One region of the Sedimentibacter sp. B4 genome, then DNA from elsewhere that is predicted to be linked to it. Evidence: riboswitches for the same ligand, from Rfam matches in the RefSeq annotation. Region 1 holds a riboswitch; each other region holds the start of a gene.

Evidence for each region. A riboswitch is a leader RNA that binds a small molecule or an ion and turns the genes downstream of it on or off. The one in region 1 is predicted to bind cobalamin.
Region 2: linked by a shared signal. The riboswitch ahead of hemA (glutamyl-tRNA reductase) and the one ahead of BN358_RS21180 (ABC transporter substrate-binding protein) in region 1 are both predicted to bind cobalamin.
Region 3: linked by a shared signal. The riboswitch ahead of cbiD (cobalt-precorrin-5B (C(1))-methyltransferase CbiD) and the one ahead of BN358_RS21180 (ABC transporter substrate-binding protein) in region 1 are both predicted to bind cobalamin.
Region 4: linked by a shared signal. The riboswitch ahead of BN358_RS04815 (ABC transporter substrate-binding protein) and the one ahead of BN358_RS21180 (ABC transporter substrate-binding protein) in region 1 are both predicted to bind cobalamin.

The regions. Positions count from the first base shown of each region.
Region 1 covers NZ_CANG01000963.1:21,486-26,508, forward strand. The annotation lists gene BN358_RS21175 (valine--tRNA ligase) at 1-1,564, opposite strand, end outside; T-box leader at 1,963-2,168, opposite strand; cobalamin riboswitch at 2,304-2,487, shown strand; gene BN358_RS21180 (ABC transporter substrate-binding protein) at 2,632-3,615, shown strand; gene BN358_RS21185 (iron ABC transporter permease) at 3,612-4,634, shown strand; gene BN358_RS21190 (ABC transporter ATP-binding protein) at 4,635-5,023, shown strand, end outside.
Region 2 covers NZ_CANG01000034.1:44,562-49,584, reverse strand. The annotation lists gene whiA (DNA-binding protein WhiA) at 1-84, shown strand, start outside; gene BN358_RS06240 (HPr family phosphocarrier protein) at 53-319, shown strand; gene BN358_RS06235 (peptidylprolyl isomerase) at 578-1,321, shown strand; tRNA gene BN358_RS06230 (tRNA-Leu) at 1,535-1,619, shown strand; cobalamin riboswitch at 1,755-1,928, shown strand; gene hemA (glutamyl-tRNA reductase) at 2,175-3,413, shown strand; gene BN358_RS06220 (bifunctional precorrin-2 dehydrogenase/sirohydrochlorin ferrochelatase) at 3,413-4,045, shown strand; gene hemC (hydroxymethylbilane synthase) at 4,046-4,966, shown strand; gene cobA (uroporphyrinogen-III C-methyltransferase) at 4,963-5,023, shown strand, end outside.
Region 3 covers NZ_CANG01000029.1:19,535-24,557, forward strand. The annotation lists gene BN358_RS22760 (hypothetical protein) at 1-136, opposite strand, end outside; gene cobK (precorrin-6A reductase) at 138-896, opposite strand; gene cobM (precorrin-4 C(11)-methyltransferase) at 899-1,654, opposite strand; gene cbiD (cobalt-precorrin-5B (C(1))-methyltransferase CbiD) at 1,664-2,749, opposite strand; cobalamin riboswitch at 2,871-3,041, opposite strand; gene BN358_RS04885 (N-acetylmuramoyl-L-alanine amidase) at 3,145-3,861, shown strand; gene BN358_RS04890 (hypothetical protein) at 4,030-4,653, shown strand; gene BN358_RS04895 (HD domain-containing phosphohydrolase) at 4,878-5,023, shown strand, end outside.
Region 4 covers NZ_CANG01000029.1:6,511-11,533, reverse strand. The annotation lists gene BN358_RS04835 (cobalt-precorrin 5A hydrolase) at 1-44, shown strand, start outside; gene BN358_RS04830 (precorrin-8X methylmutase) at 53-688, shown strand; gene cobI (precorrin-2 C(20)-methyltransferase) at 688-1,398, shown strand; gene cobJ (precorrin-3B C(17)-methyltransferase) at 1,399-2,112, shown strand; cobalamin riboswitch at 2,114-2,273, shown strand; gene BN358_RS04815 (ABC transporter substrate-binding protein) at 2,350-3,396, shown strand; gene BN358_RS04810 (iron ABC transporter permease) at 3,418-4,422, shown strand; gene BN358_RS04805 (ABC transporter ATP-binding protein) at 4,424-5,023, shown strand, end outside.

The sequences.
Region 1 (5,023 bases):
CTCTTACGAGACCGTGAATAAATACATTTTTAAAAGGAGATTCTCCTGTCATTTCAAGGGCTGAAAATACCATACGAACAACCCAGAAGAATATTATGTCATAACCTGTTACAAGTACATCTGTTGGATAGAAATATTTGAAATCTTCTGTCTGGTTTGGCCAGCCCAATGTTGAGAATGGCCATAGACCTGATGAAAACCATGTGTCAAGAACGTCTTCGTCCTGCTTGATGTTTGTGCTGCCGCATTTAGTACATTTATGAGGAGCATCCTTTTGAACCATTATTTCTCCGCATTCCTGGCAGTAGTATGCCGGAATTCTGTGACCCCACCACAATTGTCTTGAAATGCACCAGTCTCTTATGTTTTCAAGCCAGTGAGTGTAAATTTTTGTAAAACGTTCAGGAACAAATTCAACTTCCTTGTTGTCTCCTGCTTTTAATGCAGGTTCAGCAAGAGGTTTCATCTTAACAAACCACTGGTCTGAAACTCTTGGTTCAACTATGTTGTGGCATCTGTAGCATGTTCCTACGTTGTGATCAGTACTTTCTGTTTTTACCATGAATCCATTTTCTTCAAGTTCCTTTACAAATTCCTTTCTGCATGTAAAACGGTCCATTCCTTTGTATTTTCCGGCTTCTTCATTCATTGTTCCGTCTTCGTTCATGCAGTTGATTTGTTCAAGATTGTGTCTAAGCCCAATTTCAAAGTCGTTAGGGTCGTGGCATGGAGTTATTTTAAGCGCTCCGGTTCCCTTTTCCATGTCAGGATACTCATCTCCTATTATTGGAATTTCTCTTCCAACAAGAGGAACTATAACCTTTTTGCCAATGAGGTGTTTGTATCTTTCATCATCAGGATGAGCTGCTATGGCAACATCTCCGAATATTGTTTCAGGTCTTGTTGTTGCTACAACAAAGTATTCGTCAGGATTTTCAACATATGGATATTTTACATAGTAGTATTTTCCCGGAATGTCCTCATGCTCAACCTCTGCATCTGACAAAGTAGTGTGACAGTCAGGACACCAGTTTATTATTCTGTTTCCTTTATATATGAGTCCTTTTTCATAAAGCTTAATGAAAAATTCAACTACAGCCTCGTTGCAGCCTTCATCCATGGTGAATCTTTCTCTGGACCAGTCGCATGAATTTCCAAGCTTCTTAACCTGCTGAACAATTCTTCCGCCGTATTCTTCTTTCCACTTCCATGCACGTTTTAAGAATTCTTCTCTTCCTATTTCTTCTTTTGTCTTGCCTTCATCTTTTTTAAGTCTTTCAACAACCTTTACTTCAGTTGCAATGCTGGCATGGTCAGATCCCGGAAGCCATAAAGCTTCATAACCCTGCATTCTTTTCCATCTTGTTAAAACGTCCTGCAAAGTCATGTCCAGTGCATGCCCCATGTGAAGCTGTCCTGTTATGTTTGGAGGCGGCATCACAATTGTAAATGGTTTTTTGTCTTTGTTAACTTCTGCTCTGAAGCAGTTTTCTTCCATCCAAATATCATAAATCTTATCTTCAAATTCTTTTGGATTGTACTTGCTTGGTATATTCGTTGTCATAACTAGTTCCTTTCCTTATATTAATATTAGTTTTATTTTTTGTGCTGGTTCTTGTTGCGTCTGTGCGGCCAATGGTCTGACATATCGCTGTCTCATTCATCAATAATTCTTTCAACACTGCTTGATTGAATCAACACAGCGCAGTTTCGTTCACCAAATTATTTGCTCCTCACGTCGCATAATTTTCGCAGTTTCATTCTTAAATTTGTCTGCTCACTGCCGCTCGCACAAATTTAGAATTCATTGCGGTTGAATTACCAACAATTTATTTCTCCCTACGGTCGAATAAATTGGGTAAATCATACGGAACTCATTGTGTCTGACCTACCACCAATTCTTGCTTCGCTATCGCTCGCAACAATTGGGTTAGGGCATACAAAAAGCGGGTGTTCTTATCCTAAAAGGACGAGAAAACCCGCGGTACCACCTAATTTCCATTTCTGGCTCTTAATTTTATAACGGCAACCCGTTTAATCTTACTGTTGTTTCAGATTAAATGCTCCAAAGCTACCTTCAGTCCACATGTTCTTATGAAATCTTTCAACCCATGGATTTCACTCTCTGTAAAGTTTATGAACCTACTCCTCTTCTTCATAGCAAAATATTTAATTACTTACCATAATATTAAAAATATGTTCTTTTGTCAATAACTATTTAAGCTTTTTGTATGCGTAAATTCATTTTTTCCAATCAATCTTCAATTGACAAAAATGCTTAATTATAATATACTCTACTCAATTAAACATCTTTCGATATTGGTGCGCGCAAGCGATAATAGGGAATTAGGTTAAAATCCTAAACAGTCCTGCTGCCGTGATGAGAGAGCGATTTTTATGCACATGCAACCACTGGATTCTTCTGGGAAGGTAAAAAATTGCTATGACCTCTGAGTCGGAAAACCTGCCAGTATTATTTGCGTAAATACCGCAAATGCTATGCTTTCCAGGAAGAAAAGCGATAGCAAAATAAATTGGATATTCACTCCAGCTGGTTGTGGTAATTTACGTTTCGTTTATTCGGAACGTTTTTTTATTGCAAAGGTGTTTAAAATAAACCGGAGGATTATTATGAAAAAGAAATTATTTACAATGGCATCAATACTTTTGATAGTCGCATCAATGACGGGATGTTCCAAATATCTGGCTCCTGAAAAAAAAGTGCAGGAACCAACAAACAAAACAGAACAGCAAACTCCAGATAAAGAGTCAAATGAACTAAGTCTCCCTACAACAGACAGGGCAGGCAATGAAATAACAATTCCTGAAGAAGTAAACAAAATAATATCCATGTCCCCTTCAAATACAGAAATTATTGTAGCATTGGGTTACGGAGACAAACTAATTGCAGTTGACAAATATTCCAAAGACATAGAAGGAATACCCGCAGATCTGCCTCTATTTGACATAATGAAGCCTGATGTTGAACAGCTCGTTGCCCTTGAACCTGACCTCGTTATTGCATCAGGAATGAGCAAGAGTGATGGAAGCGATCCTTTCAAGCCTGTGAAAGACTTAGGAATTTGTTTGGCATACATACCTTCAAGCGACAGCATGGAAGGAATATACGAAGACATAATGTTCCTGGCTAAATCCCTGAAGAATGAAGAAAAAGGAACAGAACTTGTTGAGGGAATGAAGACAGAAATAGCTAAAATCACTGAACTTTCTTCAAAAATAACAGAAAAGAAATCAGTTTATTTTGAAATAGCTGCTGCACCAAATCTGTACAGCTTTGGAAGCGGAGTATTCTTAAATGAAATGATTGAACTTATCGGTGCAGAAAATATATTTGCTGATCAGGAAAAATGGATTTCCGTATCAGATGAATCTGTTGTAGCAGCAGATCCGGACATAATACTTACAAATGTCAGCTACATTGAAAATCCAACTGAAGAAATAAAATCAAGAGCTGGATGGGATAACATGACTGCTGTTAAAAACAATGATGTTTATTACATCGACAATTCAGCAAGCTCTCTATCAAACCACAATGTTGTTAAAGCATTGAAGGAAATGGCAGAAGATGTGTATCCGGAAGTATTTAAAAAATGAAAACTAAAATAAAAGTAATTTTGTCCATCATTATATGCATAATAGTAATCATGATGGGCATCGGCTTAGGGAGCATTTATGTTCCCGGAAGCCACATTATTAATATAATAGCCGGCAAAACATTTGGATTACCACTTAATCCGGATGTGAAGGAAGTTTCCGTTTCAATTGTATGGAATCTGAGACTGCCAAGAACAATACTTGCATTTCTTGTGGGAGGAGCACTGGCTGTGAGCGGAACTGTAATGCAGTCAGTACTTAAAAATCCTCTTGCATCATCATATACACTTGGGGTTTCTTCAGGAGCATCACTGGGTGCGGCATTTGTTATAGTCACAGGATTTTCCATACCTTTTCTTGGACCATTCACATTACCGGCAGTGGGATTAACATTCGGGTTGGTCACTGTTTTTTCGGCAGTGAAGTTTGCATCAAAAATGGACAAAAACCTGGAAAACAATACCATAATCCTGGTGGGTATGGTGTTTTCTCTATTTGTCAATGCAATTCTTACGCTTTTGACTTCCATGGCAAAGGAGCACCTTGAGCAGCTTACATTCTGGCAGATGGGAAGTTTTGCACTGAAGGACTGGTCCAATGCTTTAATATTGTTCCCCATTGTGCTGGTTGGAATAATTGTAATAGAAAGTTATTCAAAGGAACTGGACATAATGACTTTCGGTGAGGAGCAAGCCTTCACCATGGGTGTTGATGTTCAGAAAGTAAAGTGGATTCTTCTTGGACTTTCTGCTGCTCTCACAGGAAGCGCAATTTCATTTGTGGGAGTCATAGGTTTCATTGACTTGATTGCACCTCATGTTGTAAGGAAGATTTTCGGTTCTTCTCACAAGACAGTAATTCCCATGTCAATGCTTTTTGGAGGAGCATTCATGGTTCTGTGTGATCTGACTGCAAGAACAATTATATCGCCGTCTGAGCTGCCTGTGGGCGCAATAACTGCGCTTGTAGGAGCACCGTTTTTTGCATATATTTATTTTTCCAAAAGAAAGGAGCTGTAAATGCTTACTTTAAAAAATGTTTCTGCAGGCTATAACGGATTTGATGTTATTTCAGACATATCACTGGATGTCATGGAAGGCGAAAACCTGTGCATTTTAGGACCCAACGGCTGTGGAAAAACAACTCTTATTAAGACAATATCAGGGCTGATTCCTCATATGGGAACTATTGAAATAGACGGAATAAATATTTCTGACATGAAAAGAACGGAAGTTGCCGAAAAAATAGCAGTCATGAGCCAGATATCAACAATATATTTTTCATACACCATTTATGAAACAGTTCTTTTGGGAAGATATCTGCACATGAAGGGACGTACATTCAAGGAACCTTCCTTAAGGGACAGGGAATATGCCGACAAATGCCTGAAGGCAGTTGGACTTTACAG
Region 2 (5,023 bases), on a different contig from region 1:
ATTGAGGAAATTGCTGAAGATTTAATGAAGCATGAGAAAAGAGGTGTAGAAGATGAGATCACAAAAAGTAATATTAAAAAATAAGATAGGACTGCATGCTAGACCGGCAGCTATATTTGTGAAGAAAGCTAGAAATTTTGACAGTGAGATTATTATTAAAAAAGGAATCCAGGAAGCTAATGGAAAAAGCATTATTAGCATAATGGCTTTAGGAGCTATGAAAGGTGATGAACTTATTATCATTACTAAAGGTTCTGATGAAGACAAATGCATAGCTGAATTGTCAAACTTATTGGAATTCATGGAAGAAGAAGAATAAAGTATAAAAAGAGGGTGTAAACCTCTCAGTTGATGACAAAGTCAATTAAACATGTAGGGGAGGACCTCGTGTCCTCCCGCGGGCGGATACAAGATCCGACCCTACAGTTTGCAAAATAGGGTATGTCAATTAGCTGAAGAGGGTGTAAACCCTCTTATTTATTGCGTTAGTCCAACCGCAACGAGTTCCAAATATATTTGTGAATGAGACTGCGTACTCCATAAACCAATTATTAAATAATAAATCATAGGAGATAAAATGGAAAATAAAGTTTTGGCTGTTGTTGACGGCAGAGAAATAAAGGAATCTGACCTTAAAGCCCTTATGGGTAATTTAGGACAAAATGCGGCATATTTCCAAGGTGCTGAAGGAAGAGCAAAGTTAATTGATGAACTTGTTATGCATGAACTGATGTATTCTGATGCTGTTGAAAAGAACTTTGACAAGGATGAAGAATTTTTAGCTGTTATGGAAAACATGAAAAAGTCCATGCTGCAGCAGTATTCCTTAAGAAAAATGTTTAACAGCATTACAGTTTCAGATAAAGAACTTAAAGATTACTACGAAAAACACAAATCAATGTTCAAGACTGAAGAAATGGTTGCAGCAAGCCACATACTTGTTGAAACTGAAGAACAGGCCAATGAAATTCTTGAAGACATAACAGATGGCTTGAAATTTGAAGAAGCTGCAGAGAAATTTTCAAGCTGCCCTTCAAAACAAAATGGTGGTGCTCTGGGACAGTTCGGAAGAGGACAAATGGTAAAAGAATTTGAAGATGCTGCATTCTCAATGCAGGTTGGAGAAATAAGCGAACCTGTTAAGACACAGTTTGGATACCACATAATTAAACTTACAGAACACATACCTGCAAGAAATTCAGAATTTGAAGAAGTTTATCAGGAAGTTAAAGAAGGTTTCTTTGTAGAAAAGCAAGAGAAAGTATACATGGATAAAAAAGCTGAACTTACAGGCAAGTACGAAGTTTATATAATGGAATAACTTAAAATTTGTAATCGACAAAGCCCTATGGGGCTTTGTTATTTAATTCAAGTAAATTGTTAACACACTGGCAAGTCTGTGAATAAAATTCTTTTAAAACCTTACACTTGTTAACAACTTTATAAATTTTGTTGCAAATCAGTAAAAGTTTAGAACTTAGCAAAAAAAATGTTGCAAATCTAAACTCCTTGTGTTAATATAATTAAGCGATATGCGGATGTGGCGGAATTGGCAGACGCGCACGGTTCAGGTCCGTGTGGGTAACTCCATGCAGGTTCAAGTCCTGTCATCCGTACCAATATATTGAAAAAGCAATCTTATAAAATGAGATTGTTTTTTTTATGCACACTCTAAGAAACTATAGTTTGCTCTTTATCTAGAGTGGGATTATATTTGTTGACAATATAAAGATCTTAATATATAATTTAGGCAAATTGAATATTTGTGTTGTGGTAACATAAGTTTTAATAGGGAAAACAGTAAAAGCTGTTACAGCCCCCGCTACTGTGAAAGGTGATAATTTTCAATGCCACTGTGCGTATGCATGGGAAGGTGAATATTAGTTGAACCGAAAGTCAGGAGACCTGCCATAATACTTATTTATAGATTTTCGGGAGGATTATCATATAATAATTAAAATTGTTATTGTAAATTATTATGTTTATTTAAACTTCCGAAAACTTCGGAAGTTTTTTTATTGTCTGAATTATAATCAGGAGATATTGCTAGTTGTTTGCCAGTAATAACTATAAACCAGAATTAAAGGATTTCCAGTTGATTTTAGAAACAATTCAACTAATATTGAAAATAATAAAATCATTACCAAAAGAGGTTATGAGAAAAAGAGGTGAGCATGGAAGTAGCGGTAATAGGATTTAATCATAATTTATCACCTATTAAAATAAGAGAAAAAGTTTTTTTTACTGAAGCTAAAAAGATTGAAGCAACTACTATATTATTAGATAAAAATATTGATGAAATAATTATTTTGTCAACTTGCAACAGAAGTGAAATATATGTAGTATCAGACAATATAGAAAGGGCTGTTCATATTGTTAAAGAATTTTACATATCTTTTTTTAACGATAAAACGATTGATGAATATATTTTTTCAAAAATTAATGATGAAGCTGTTAAACATATTTTTCAGGTATGTGCCGGGTTTGATTCAATTGTAATAGGTGAAGATCAAATACTTGGACAGGTTAAAGAAGCTTTGACTACGGCAATGGCGTTAAATGGCAGCAGTAAAATATTAAATAAATTATTTAGAGAGGCAATTACTACTGCAAAAAAAATTAAAACAAAAGCAAAGATATCTGAAAATCCACTATCAATTAGTTATATTGGCGTAAAAAAACTTAGGGAGAATATCAAGGATTTGTCAAATAAAAAAATTCTTGTTATTGGGATTGGAAAAATGGGTATTCTGGCTTTAACTCACCTAAGAGAGAACAAGACTGGTCAAATATTCATCTGCAACAGAAACAAGTGCAAGTCCATAGAAATATGGGAAAAATTTAAAGACGTAGAAGTAGTGGAATACGAAAATTTGAAAAATATAATCAATGAAGTAGACATTATCATAAGTGCAACCTCATCCCCTCATGTAATCATAAAAGAAGAGGACATGAAAAAGAATAGAGGTAAATCTTTATATATTCTTGATTTAGCAATGCCAAGGGATATTGATGAAAATATAAAAAACATTCCAAACATTTTATTGTATGATGTGGACTCGTTAAAAACAGAATCTGAAGAAAATAAAATTATGAGAGAAACTCTTTTAAATGAAAACTTAAGTTTTATTGACGAATGCATTGATGAATTTAACATATGGAAAAGCAGTTTAAAAGCAGACAAGGTATTAGAATCAATGTATATAAAATGCAGCAATATAAAAGAAGACACTGTTTCATACATTTACCGAAAGACAAATTTAAGTGTAAAAGATAAAAAAATAATTGATAAAATGATAGAATCATCGCTTAAAAGACTTATGAGAGAAGCAGTTATAACACTAAAAGATACAAGGGAGGAAAAAAAGCTAAATGAGTATGTAAAAGTGCTCAATGAACTTTTTGGATTTTAATGCGCTATTATCCTATATGTATTGATACATTAAATAAAAAAATACTAGTTGTGGGCGGAGGAAACGTCTCATATTTAAAGCTGAAAGACCTTGCAAAGACTGAGGCTCATATAGACGTTGTTTCAGAAAAGTTTTTAAAGGAAGTTGAAGATCTGAATAATATCAATAGAAATATTATTCTAATAAAAGAAAACATTGAAAACTTTGAATTATCAGATGATTATCACATGGTTTTTATCTGTACTGACAATCATGAGTTGAACATTGAAATCTGCAAATATTTTAAAGATAAAAAATCCTTGGTCATGGTTGCTGACAATAGTGAGAAATCAGATTTTATTACTTCGGCAATTTTACATAAAGATAATATAACAGTATCGGTAAATACACAGGGCAAAAGCCCGACAGCTGCAAAACTAATATTAAATGAGACTGGTAAAATCCTTAATGAAGAATTCACAGAAAAAATAAGCTTGCTGTGCGAAATAAGAGAGCAGTTAAAAATGAAAAATAACGAAGGATTAAATATTGGAAATATAAAATCTACCATGGATTCATTAATATGTAAAAATAACTCGGATTTGAAAATATTTTTAAATGATATTGAGGATTCAGTCAGTCAGGAGAACTAAATGAAAATAAAAGTGGGAACAAGAGGCAGCAATTTAGCTTTAATTCAGACAAACTTAGTAATTAAAGAACTGAAAGAAAATAACCCTCACTTGGAATTTGAAATAAAAGTAATAAAGACCAAGGGAGATATAATACTAAATGTACCTCTTCATAAATTTAACGATAACGGAATATTTTCAAAGGAAATAGAAACTGCATTGCTTAATAAAGAGATTGACTTAGCCGTTCATTCAATGAAAGACATGCCGTCTAGGCATACAAAAGGTCTTACATTTGGTTCAGTGCCCAAAGGAGAAGATCCCAGGGATGTTATAGTTTCAAATAAAATTATTAACTCTTTATCGGACTTAGAAGGATGCTTAATTGGAACAGGAAGCGTAAGAAGGGACGTCCAGCTTAAAAAATTCATTAAAAATATAGAAGTTAAAAGTATCAGAGGAAACATTGAAAGCAGAATGAACAAAATCGAAACAGAAAATCTTGATGGTGTAATGCTTGCAGCAGCAGGATTAAAAAGAGCAAACTATGAAAGCAGGATAAGCTGTTACTTGGATCCAAAGTTGTTTATACCATCCCCTTGCCAAGGAATTTTAGCTCTTCAAATAAGAGAAGAAGATGAAGAAATAAAAAACATACTAAAAACCATTGAACATTATGAAACTTCAATTAGAGCAAAGGCAGAAAGAGCATTCTTAAAAAAATTGGGAGTTGGCTGTGAATTTCCCATGGGTGCATATACAGAAATTAATGATGAATCCATGACTTTGTATGCAATGTACGGTGATGAAAACGGCAGGTTCTTGTTAACGACAAAAGGTACTGCTCCAATATCTCAGGCAGAAAATCTTGGCATCATGTTAGCCGAAGAATTGATTGAAAAAAGCCATGAATTAAGTTCAGAAAGGATAACCGAAGAATGAAAGAAAATGGAAAGGTTTATTTGGTTGGTGCAGGTATTGGCAGTGAAGAATATATAA
Region 3 (5,023 bases), on a different contig from region 1:
TATGTAAAAACTCAAAGCTTTCAAGCATTCTCCTGGCGCCTATGAGGCAGTCTGCTTCTTCAATTGCTCCCTTTGCTGCGGAATGAATGTAATTGTTGCTGCCAATACCTAATCCAACAATATTTAATTTTTTCATGTTAGCCTGCCTGTTCCATGATCGTTTTTTTAAAAAAGTTCATTATTTCATCCAGTGTTAATCCGTCTTCATATTGCTTCCTTATTACAAGGCATTTTGCTCCCGTGTTCACACATGACTGAACCTTTTCGTCAAATCCTCCGGAATCTGAGCTTTCCTTTGTTACAAGGAACTTTGCATTTGTGCTTTTTATCATTGCAGCATTAAGTTCCGTGCTGAATGGTCCCTGCATGCATATTATATTTTTGTTCTCATATCCAAGCTCAATGCATCTTTTAAGTGAACTTTCCATAGGAAGAATCCTCACATAAATTCTTTCACTATAATTTTCAACTGCCGTGAACTTGTCAAGATCCTTGCTGCCGGTAGCAAGCAAAATGTTTCCTTCTTTATTTTTAAGATAATCAATGCATTCCGAGAAAGACTGAAAATAAATGCAGTCTTTGTTTTCAATTGAATTTCTTATTACTCTCATATATCTTGTGCCGCTTACAAGTGTTGCCTTCACAATATTGTGAGATACAAGCCGTGCAAATGGATGAGTTGCATCCACCACCCAGTCATATTTTTTTTCAAGAAAAAGATTTACCATTTCTTTTTCATCAATGCGCTTTTGATATACAGAAATGTTATTTATATTTTTCAAAAACTGCTGCCCGTACTCTGTTGCAATGAATAAGTCTGTCTTTATGTTGTTTTCAGACAAAAATTCTGCAAGTTTTCTTCCTTCTGTGGTTCCTCCGAAAATACAGATATTCATCTCTAATTTTCTGCCTTTCTGAATTCATGTGTAAAAGAAGGATTGTACAATTCACTTCTTTTGTAGTCATTTCCCAAGAAGTTTCCAACAAGAATAAGGGCTGTCTTCGTTATGTTGTTTGTTTTCATAATTTCAGGAAGAGTTGCAACGGTAGCATGAAATATTTTTTCATCAGGCCATGTTGCTTTGTAAACAACTGCAACTGGCGTACTGGGTTCATATCCGCCCATAATCAGTTCGTCCGAAAGCTTTTCAGAAAGTCCTGAGCTCAGGAACAAAACCATGGTTGATTTATGGGAAGCCAGTGACCTTATTTTTTCTCTATCCGGCACTGGAGTCCTACCCTCCATACGGGTAATAATAACGGTCTGACTTACATCCGGAAGAGTGTATTCAGCATTTAAAGAAGCTGCTGCTCCAAAAAACGAACTTACTCCCGGAACAACTTCAAATTCAATATGAAGCTCTTTTAAAATATCAATTTGTTCTCGTATTGCCCCATAAATGCTTGGATCTCCGGTGTGAAGCCTCACAGTGTCTTTATTTTCTTTTTCAGCGGTCTTTATAACATCTATTACTTCTTCAAGAGTCATGTTTGCACTGTTATAAATCTGGCAATTATCCCTTGTGTATTTTAAAAGTTCAGGATTTACCAGTGAGCCTGCATATATTACTACATCTGCTCTCTGCAATAAATTGTGCCCCTTTAATGTAATTAAATCTGCGGCTCCAGGGCCTGCTCCAACAAAATGTACCATGATTTCTCCTTAATTTAATATGCCTTTGTCGTTTGAATAAATTATGAGTTTTGTTTTAACGGTGTTGTTTACACGCTTATTTATGTAATATTCAGCTTTTTCGCTTATTTTCTGCAATACAAGCTTTTCTATATTTTCTCTTTCAAGTATTGATAAAGCATGTTCTGTTGTGGCGCTTGATAAAATTTCATTTATTGCAGAGCTTCCTGCACCGTACAAGGCTGCGTAACATGCAATAACTTCCATCCTGAAATCACCGTTATGAGAATGTGTATTGAGCATTCCTCCGGCTACCTTAACCATCTTGCCTATGTGCCCTACAATGAGAACTTCCTTGAAACCAAGCTCCACAGAAAAATCCAGCACCTCTCCTAAGTAATTGCTGAACTTAAGACTGTTTTCTCCTCGTATTCCCAAAGTGCTGTCTATAAATTTCTCAGCGTAATTTCCAGGAAAAGCAAGAAGTCTTAGATAGCCCTTTTCTCTTATTACTTTCATCTCTATTTTCAAACTGTCAACAAGAGCTTTCTCACTCATGGGTTCAACTATTCCTGTTGTTCCAAGTATGGATATGCCTCCAATTATTCCAAGCTGAGGATTGAATGTTTTCAAGGCTTTTTCTTCACCTTCCGGAACGTATACTGTTACGCTCATTCCTCCCCTGTACTTGTACTCGTTTGAAATTCTCTTAAGATTTTCAGTTATCATTTTTCTAGGAACAGAATTTATGGCTGCCTCGCCAACTTGGCAGTCAAGTCCCTTTTGAGTAACCCTTCCTACTCCCTGCCCCCCATAAATATTTATTTTTCCTGTGTCATCAAGGCTCACTTTAGCATAAATTTCAATGCCGTCAGTTATATCCGGATCATCGCCGCTGTCTTTCGTGACGCTGCAGCTTACCCCTTGAACATCAAAACATGGATTTTTTATGTCCATGAAAATTGTTTCTCCTAAGGGCAATCTCACTTGCACATTGTCAACTGTCTTCCCTGTGAGAAGCATAATTGCCGCAGCAGATGAAGCAGCTGCTGCACATGTTCCGGTTGTATATCCGCACCTTAATTTTTTACCGTCTTTTATAATATAATCCCTCATAATATCACCCTGAGACTATATACTTTGTTTAAATTATTCCAAAATAAAAAATCTTCCAATTTCTTGGAAGACATGTATGTGCAGTAAATATACTCTAACATTTAAGATAATCCTCCCGAAAATCTTCAAATCAAAATTTGGCAGGTCTCCTGACTATCGGTTCATCTAAAGCTCACCTTCCCGTTTATCACAGTGGTTTTGAGCCTTATCACCTTTCACAGTAGCGGGGGCTGTAACAGATTTTACTGTTTTCCCTTTTAAAACTATAGTTACCAAACTTTAATATTTAGTTGAGCTCATTATATATTAAAAAATACATATTGTCAAATGAGATTATAGTAATAATAAATTTTCAGTCTTCATAATCTTAAATAAGAAAATGTTTTGGAGGATATATGGAAGAATTATTTAAAAAAGTAAATATAGTATTTTCAATTGCTTTGATAATCACAGCCTTGCTGATATTATTTTCAAATATAGGAATTACCAGCGAAACAATCAACGGAACAAGTGAAAAACTGGATAAAATAAAAATTCTCATAGATCCAGGTCACGGGGGCATCGATCAGGGTGCAAGCGGAAGCCTTCATATAGGAGAAGCCCCCATTAATCTTGAAATATCTAAAAAACTCATGACATTTCTTGAAGGAAGCGGTTTTGAAGTTGAAATGACAAGATATGATGATACGGGTCTTTATTCATCAGCATCAGATACAATCAGAGATAAGAAAAACGAAGATTTGAAAAACAGAGTGAGCACCATAAACAATTCAAATGCTGATATAGTTGTTTCCATACATTTAAATGCATTTCCACAAAAACAATATTACGGTTCTCATGTTTTTTACCAAAAAAACAATGAGTACGGAAAAACAGCAGCCTTTATTTTACAGGACAGTCTGAAAACAATCCTTGATCCAGAAAACCAGCGAGTTCCACAAATTAAACAAGATATAAAAATAATGGATGATACAAAAAACACTGTTTTATTAATTGAATGTGGATTTTTATCCAATCCAGCTGAAGAACAAAATCTTGTATCTGATGAATACCAGGAAAAAACAGCCTGGGCAATATATACAGGACTTATGAAATATTTCAATGAAATTTAACAGTCATTAAGTAAACACAAAGTAAACACATTTTTTCATTTTGTCGAAAAGATGTGTTTTTTTTGTATAATATTGATAAAAATATGAAAATTTCTTAATTAAATTGTTGAAAATATGCGAAATGTGTATTATACTGAAAGCGTGTAGTATAACATTTGGAGGAATAATATGAATTTTGATGAAGTGGAGTATTTTTTAGCCAATATAAAATCTGTCTTGTCGTGTAAAATTATTTCTGATGCAAACAACAATATAAGCGAAATACATGTGCTGTCTGACAGCAGTAGACATTCAAAGCAAATATCACGTGATATCAGAACTGCTTTGTTGTCTCATTTTAATTTAGATGTGGATTATAAAATTATAAGTGTTGCACAAATCAATAAAAACATTTCAATCAACACTGATTTCAGGCTGTTGTATGACGGTTACACAAATGAAACTTCTTCTGACAGAATAAAAATAAACACAAAGCTTTCCTGGGATGAAAAAGAATATACAGGACAAGCTGAAGGAATTAAAACAGAAAAAAACACACTCATGGTTGCTGCTTTATCTACACTGGATTCTATAAAAAAAGCCATTGACCTTGACTGCTTCATTGTAGAAGACATACAGACTGCCAAAGTTGCAGGCAAAGACGTAATGGTAGCAGCAATAACTCAAATAGACCACGGGAAGGAAAATGTTCTCATCGGTTCCTCCATAGTTACAACAAACAAAATTGATTCTACAATAAAGGCAACATTAAATGCTATAAACAGAAAAATCTGTTTGTATATAAAAGAATGATCGGGCTGACTAAAATATTTCAAAACTAGCGTAGCGGATCCTTCCTGTTCTAATAGCGAACTGAGCAGAGACTGACTGTCGGAGGATTCCCATGAAAAAATTAATGCCTATAATAGCTTCTTTAGTATCTTTGGTATTGGCTGCAGGCGCAAGCATCAGCTGGCTATAAAAATTAATTGATCATTTGTCAGCCCTTCATTATATAGAAATATAGAGGTTAAAAAATGGTAGATGGTGTAAGTACAATGAATAATAATCTAGAAAAACAAAAAATTAATATAAAATTATATGTATACATAACATTGTTAGCAGCCATTGCTATAATGTTATTGATTAATTTTTTTGAAATGTATACAATCGAAGATTATAC
Region 4 (5,023 bases), on a different contig from region 1:
TGGCTGCCTGCATGGATGAATACAATGTAGATTTTAATTACTGATTGGAGCTATTATGAACAACATAAAATTTGTAGAACCTCAAAATATTGAAAAGCGAAGTTTTGAAATAATTCAGAATGAACTTGGTGATTTAAAGCTTGAAAGCGAAAAAGAACCAATAATAAAACGTGTCATACATACAACTGCTGATTTTGATTATGTGGACAATTTAATTTTTTCAGAAGATGTCGTTAAAAATGCAAAAGCTGCATTGAAAAGTGGAGCGACAATAATAACAGACACAAACATGGCCTATTCTGGAATAAATAAAAAGGCAGCAGCTAAGTATGGAGTGAACATAAAATGCTTCATGGCAGATGAAGATGTTGCAAAGGAAGCAAGCGAGCGCGGCGAAACAAGGGCAACAGTATCAATGGAGAGGGCTTCAAAAATACAAGGACCGCTCATATTTGCCATAGGCAATGCACCTACAGCACTCATAAAACTTTATGAGCTCATATCAGAAGGAAAAATAAATCCTGAACTGGTTATTGGTGTTCCTGTGGGCTTTGTGAATGTGGTTGAAGCAAAGGAACTCATAATGAATGCTAATATTCCCTACATAGTTGCAAAGGGAAGAAAAGGAGGCAGCAATGTTGCTGCAGCCATAATAAACGCCCTCTTGTACAATGTGGAGGAAAATTAATGGAAAAGGGAATGTTTTACGGCATTGGTGTGGGAGTTGGCAGCATGGATGCTGTCACAAAGAAAGCAGCCGACATCCTTAAAATTCTTGATGTTTTATATGTGCCTGCTGCAAAAAAAGATGAATCAGCAAGTATAGCCCATGAAATCATAAAAGGTTTAATAAACAGCGGCACTGTTGTAAAAAGCAGGCACTTTCCAATGAATTATAACTCAGAAAATTTACAAAAATCATGGGAGACAATTGCAGATGAAATTGAACAGGATGTAATTAACGGAAAAAATGTAGGGTTTGTAACCATCGGAGACCCCATGGTTTACAGCACATACATTTATCTGCTGAAAATTCTTAAACAAAAAATAAATATAAAAACAATACCAGGCATAACTTCATTTCTGGACATTGCATCCAAAAATAATTTTCCTCTGGTTGAAGGAGATGACCCTTTAATAGTGCTGCCTGCCACAATGGATACAGAAAAGCTTAAATGTTACATCAAAAATGAAAGTTCGATTGTTCTCATGAAAGTTTACAGAAATTTTGATGTAGTAATTGACTTGATTTTAAATGAAAGACTTGAACACTGTTCATTAGCTGTGAGCAATTCTTCAAAGGAAGGCGAAAGGGTTTATAAGAATATCAGAGATTTGAAAAAAGAAGATGTTTCATACTTTACAACAATACTTATTAACAAAAAATGGGAGATTTAAATGATATACGCTGTGGGAATAGGACCTGGAAGCACTAGAACAATGACATACGAAGCAATGTATGCAATTGAAAATTCAGATGTAGTAGTGGGATACAAAACATATATTGATTTAATAAAAGACATCATCAAGGACAAGGAAATAGTATCAAATGGAATGAAGCAGGAAATTGAACGGGTAAAAAAAGCCGTTGAAATAGCAAAAACAGGAAAGACGGTTGCAGTCATAAGTTCCGGTGATGCAGGTGTCTACGGCATGGCGGGACTTGTGCTTGAGCTTGCTGAACATGAAGATGTTAAAATAATAAGCGGTGTGACAGCTTCAACTGCTGCAGCAGCAGTTCTTGGAGCTCCACTTATGCATGATTACTGCCACATAAGTTTAAGCGACCTTTTAACTCCGCTTGATTTAATTTATAAAAGAGTTGAGCTGGCTGCACAGGGTGATTTTGTAATGTGTATCTACAATCCAAGAAGCAACGGCCGCCCTGATTACCTTAAGAATGCTTTTGAAATCATAAAAAAATACAAGCATATCTCAACCCCTGTAGGAATTGTAAAAAATGCCGAAAGAGAAAACCAAATGTCAATTGTTTGCACTCTGGACACAATTGATTATGACGATATTGACATGTTAAGTATTGTAATTGTTGGAAACAGTTCCACATATATAAAAAACAATAAAATTATCACAAGAAGAGGTTATAAATTATAAAACAATAGTTTAAATTACAGGTGTTAGGGAAAGCGGTGAAAATCCGCTGCAGCCCCCGCTACTGTAAATGGAACGAAATCATACATGCCACTGGATATCCGGGAAGGCTTGAGAGTAGGATGCCATGAGCCAGGAAACCTGCCTGTTTTTTATAGTCTTCGGAGTGAAGTTATACATAAACCATGGTATACTGTGGTTTTATTTCTCCACGAAAGAACAAAATATATGGAGGAAAAAATGAAAAAAACAAAATTATTATCATTAATCTTGTCTGCAGCATTAGTTTTAGCTATAGCAGGATGCAGCAAAAATGAAAAGGTGGCTTTGGCAGAATCAAATAATGTTTCAGCACAAGAAGTAAAAAATGAAGAAACAAAAAATGATTCAGAAGAAATTGTTTTAAAGTACGATGTTAAAGTGGGGCAGGATGATGTAACATTTACAGATGCAACTGGGGAAAGAGTAACAATTGAAAAAAAACCTCAAAGAGTTGTGTGCCTGTACAATTCATATCTTGACATATGGGACAGCTGCGGAGGAACAGTTATAGGAAGAGTTGAAGAGTCAGAAGAAAAGCCTGTGGAAAATGCAAAGTCTGCTGAATCCGTAGGAACTGCCAGCGACCCCAGCCTTGAAAAAATAATTTCACTTAAGCCGGACCTTGTTATTATGACTACAGCTTACAAGGTACAAAAAGAAATGGTTTCAACATTAAAACAAAACAATATTCCGGTAATTGCACTGGATAACGACTATAAAAATGATTATTATGAAACAGTGAAGCTTTTTACAGCCGTAACAGACAGAGAAGACCTCTATGAAACTCAGGCAGAAGAAGTTAAAAACAATGTTGATGAAATAATTGCAAAAGCCCCTGCAGATAAAAATTACAGCGTTCTTATATTGTTTGCTTCTGCAAAAAGCTTGTCGGTGAGGGATTCAAACTCAATGGTTGGTGAAATGCTCAAAGACTTGAACACAGTGAATATTTCTGATACGGAAATGGAAACATCCGATTCAAAAACATTCAGCATGGAAAAAATCCTGGAGGAAGATCCGGATTTCATATTTGTGTTGACCATGGGAACAGACATTGAAAAAATCAAAGAAAGATTAAAAAGTGATGCAGAGGACAATCCTGCATGGGCATCTCTTACAGCTGTTAAGGAAGGCAATTACCACATACTGCCAAAGAATTTATACATGTACAAGCCAAACAACAAGTATGCCGAAGCTTATGAAAATCTGGCAAAAATTTTATATCCGGAAGTATTTAGCAAATAGAAGCGCAACATGAGGAGAGCTATGGACAGCAAAAACATCAAGATTGAAAAAATTAAAAAGAAATCTATATTGTTTATTTTCATCTTTCTTTCTGCAGCAGGTTTTTTAATAAGCATAGGAAACGGAGCAGTTAAAATACAATCAGGTGAAATATTGAGTGCACTATTTTTTAGACAAAATACAGTAAACTCTCAAATAATATGGAATGTCAGGCTGCCAAGAACAATAGCAGCATCTCTGACAGGAACATGTCTAGCGCTCTCCGGTTCTATTTTGCAGGGTGTTATGAGAAATCCTCTGGCTTCTCCAAATATCATAGGAGTGTCATCAGGGGCAGGACTCATGACATTGATTGTACTCATACTTTTTCCGGAGTTTTATTTTCTTGCACCACTGGGTGCATTTGCAGGAGCTTTACTTGCTACCATGTTCATTTATTTTCTGGCATGGAAGGATGGAGCAAAACCTAACAGGATCATACTTGCAGGAGTTGCGGTTTCTTCTCTTCTTGGAGCGGGAAACAACGCAATAATGACTTTTTATCCTGATAAGGTGTCAGGCATAATAGGGTTCATGGTTGGAGGTCTTTCAGCCACTAACTGGCAGGATATTTTTACAATCCTACCTTATGCTTTTGCAGGAGTAATAATGGTTTTATTAATACAAAACAAGCTCAACATATTGATGCTTGGAGACGAGGTTGCAACAGGACTAGGGATTAATGTTGAAAGAACACGTTTCTTTTTTATAATAATATCTTCTCTTCTAGCAGGTGCAGCGGTCAGTGTTGTGGGACTGCTTGGGTTTGTGGGACTCATAGTTCCCCACATGACCAGGCTTTTCATAGGATCTGATTACAGATACCTTATGCCGGCAACAATTTTTACCGGTTCCTTTGTGGTTGTTATATGTGACACCCTGGCACGAACAATGTTTGCTCCTGTTGAAATACCCGTGGGAATCATCATGTCTGCACTTGGAGCACCATTTTTTTTGTATTTGCTGAGAAGAAAGGCAGAATATTAATATGAATTTAGAAGTTGATAAACTTAATGTAAGTTATGGTGAAAAGGAAGTTCTTAAAAATATAAGCTTTATGGTAAACAAAGGCGAAATTTTAACCATTATTGGGCCAAACGGCTCGGGAAAAACCACATTGATTAAGGCTGCAAGCAGATGTCTTAAACCAACATGCGGAAACATTTACATCGGCGGCATGGACATAGATGAAATGAACACAAGGACAATAGCACAAAAGCTTGCGGTTCTCCCTCAGGTTAAAAATGTATCCAGTGATGTTTCAGTAGAAGAGCTTGTTTCTTACGGAAGATATCCTCATCTAAAATTCGGAAAAAAACTCTGCAGGGAAGACAAGGAAATTGTGGACTGGGCACTGGAAAAAACCGGAATGAAGGATCTTAGAAAAAGATATGCTGTTTCACTTTCAGGAGGAGAGAGGCAAAGGGCGTGGATAGCCATGACATTGGCCCAGAAGTCAAAAATCTTAATTCTTGACGAACCTACAACATTTCTTGATATATCCTACCAACTTGAAGTTCTTGAGCTTGTGAAGGAATTAAACCAGTCTCTGGGGCTTACTGTAATTATGGTTCTTCATGATTTAAAC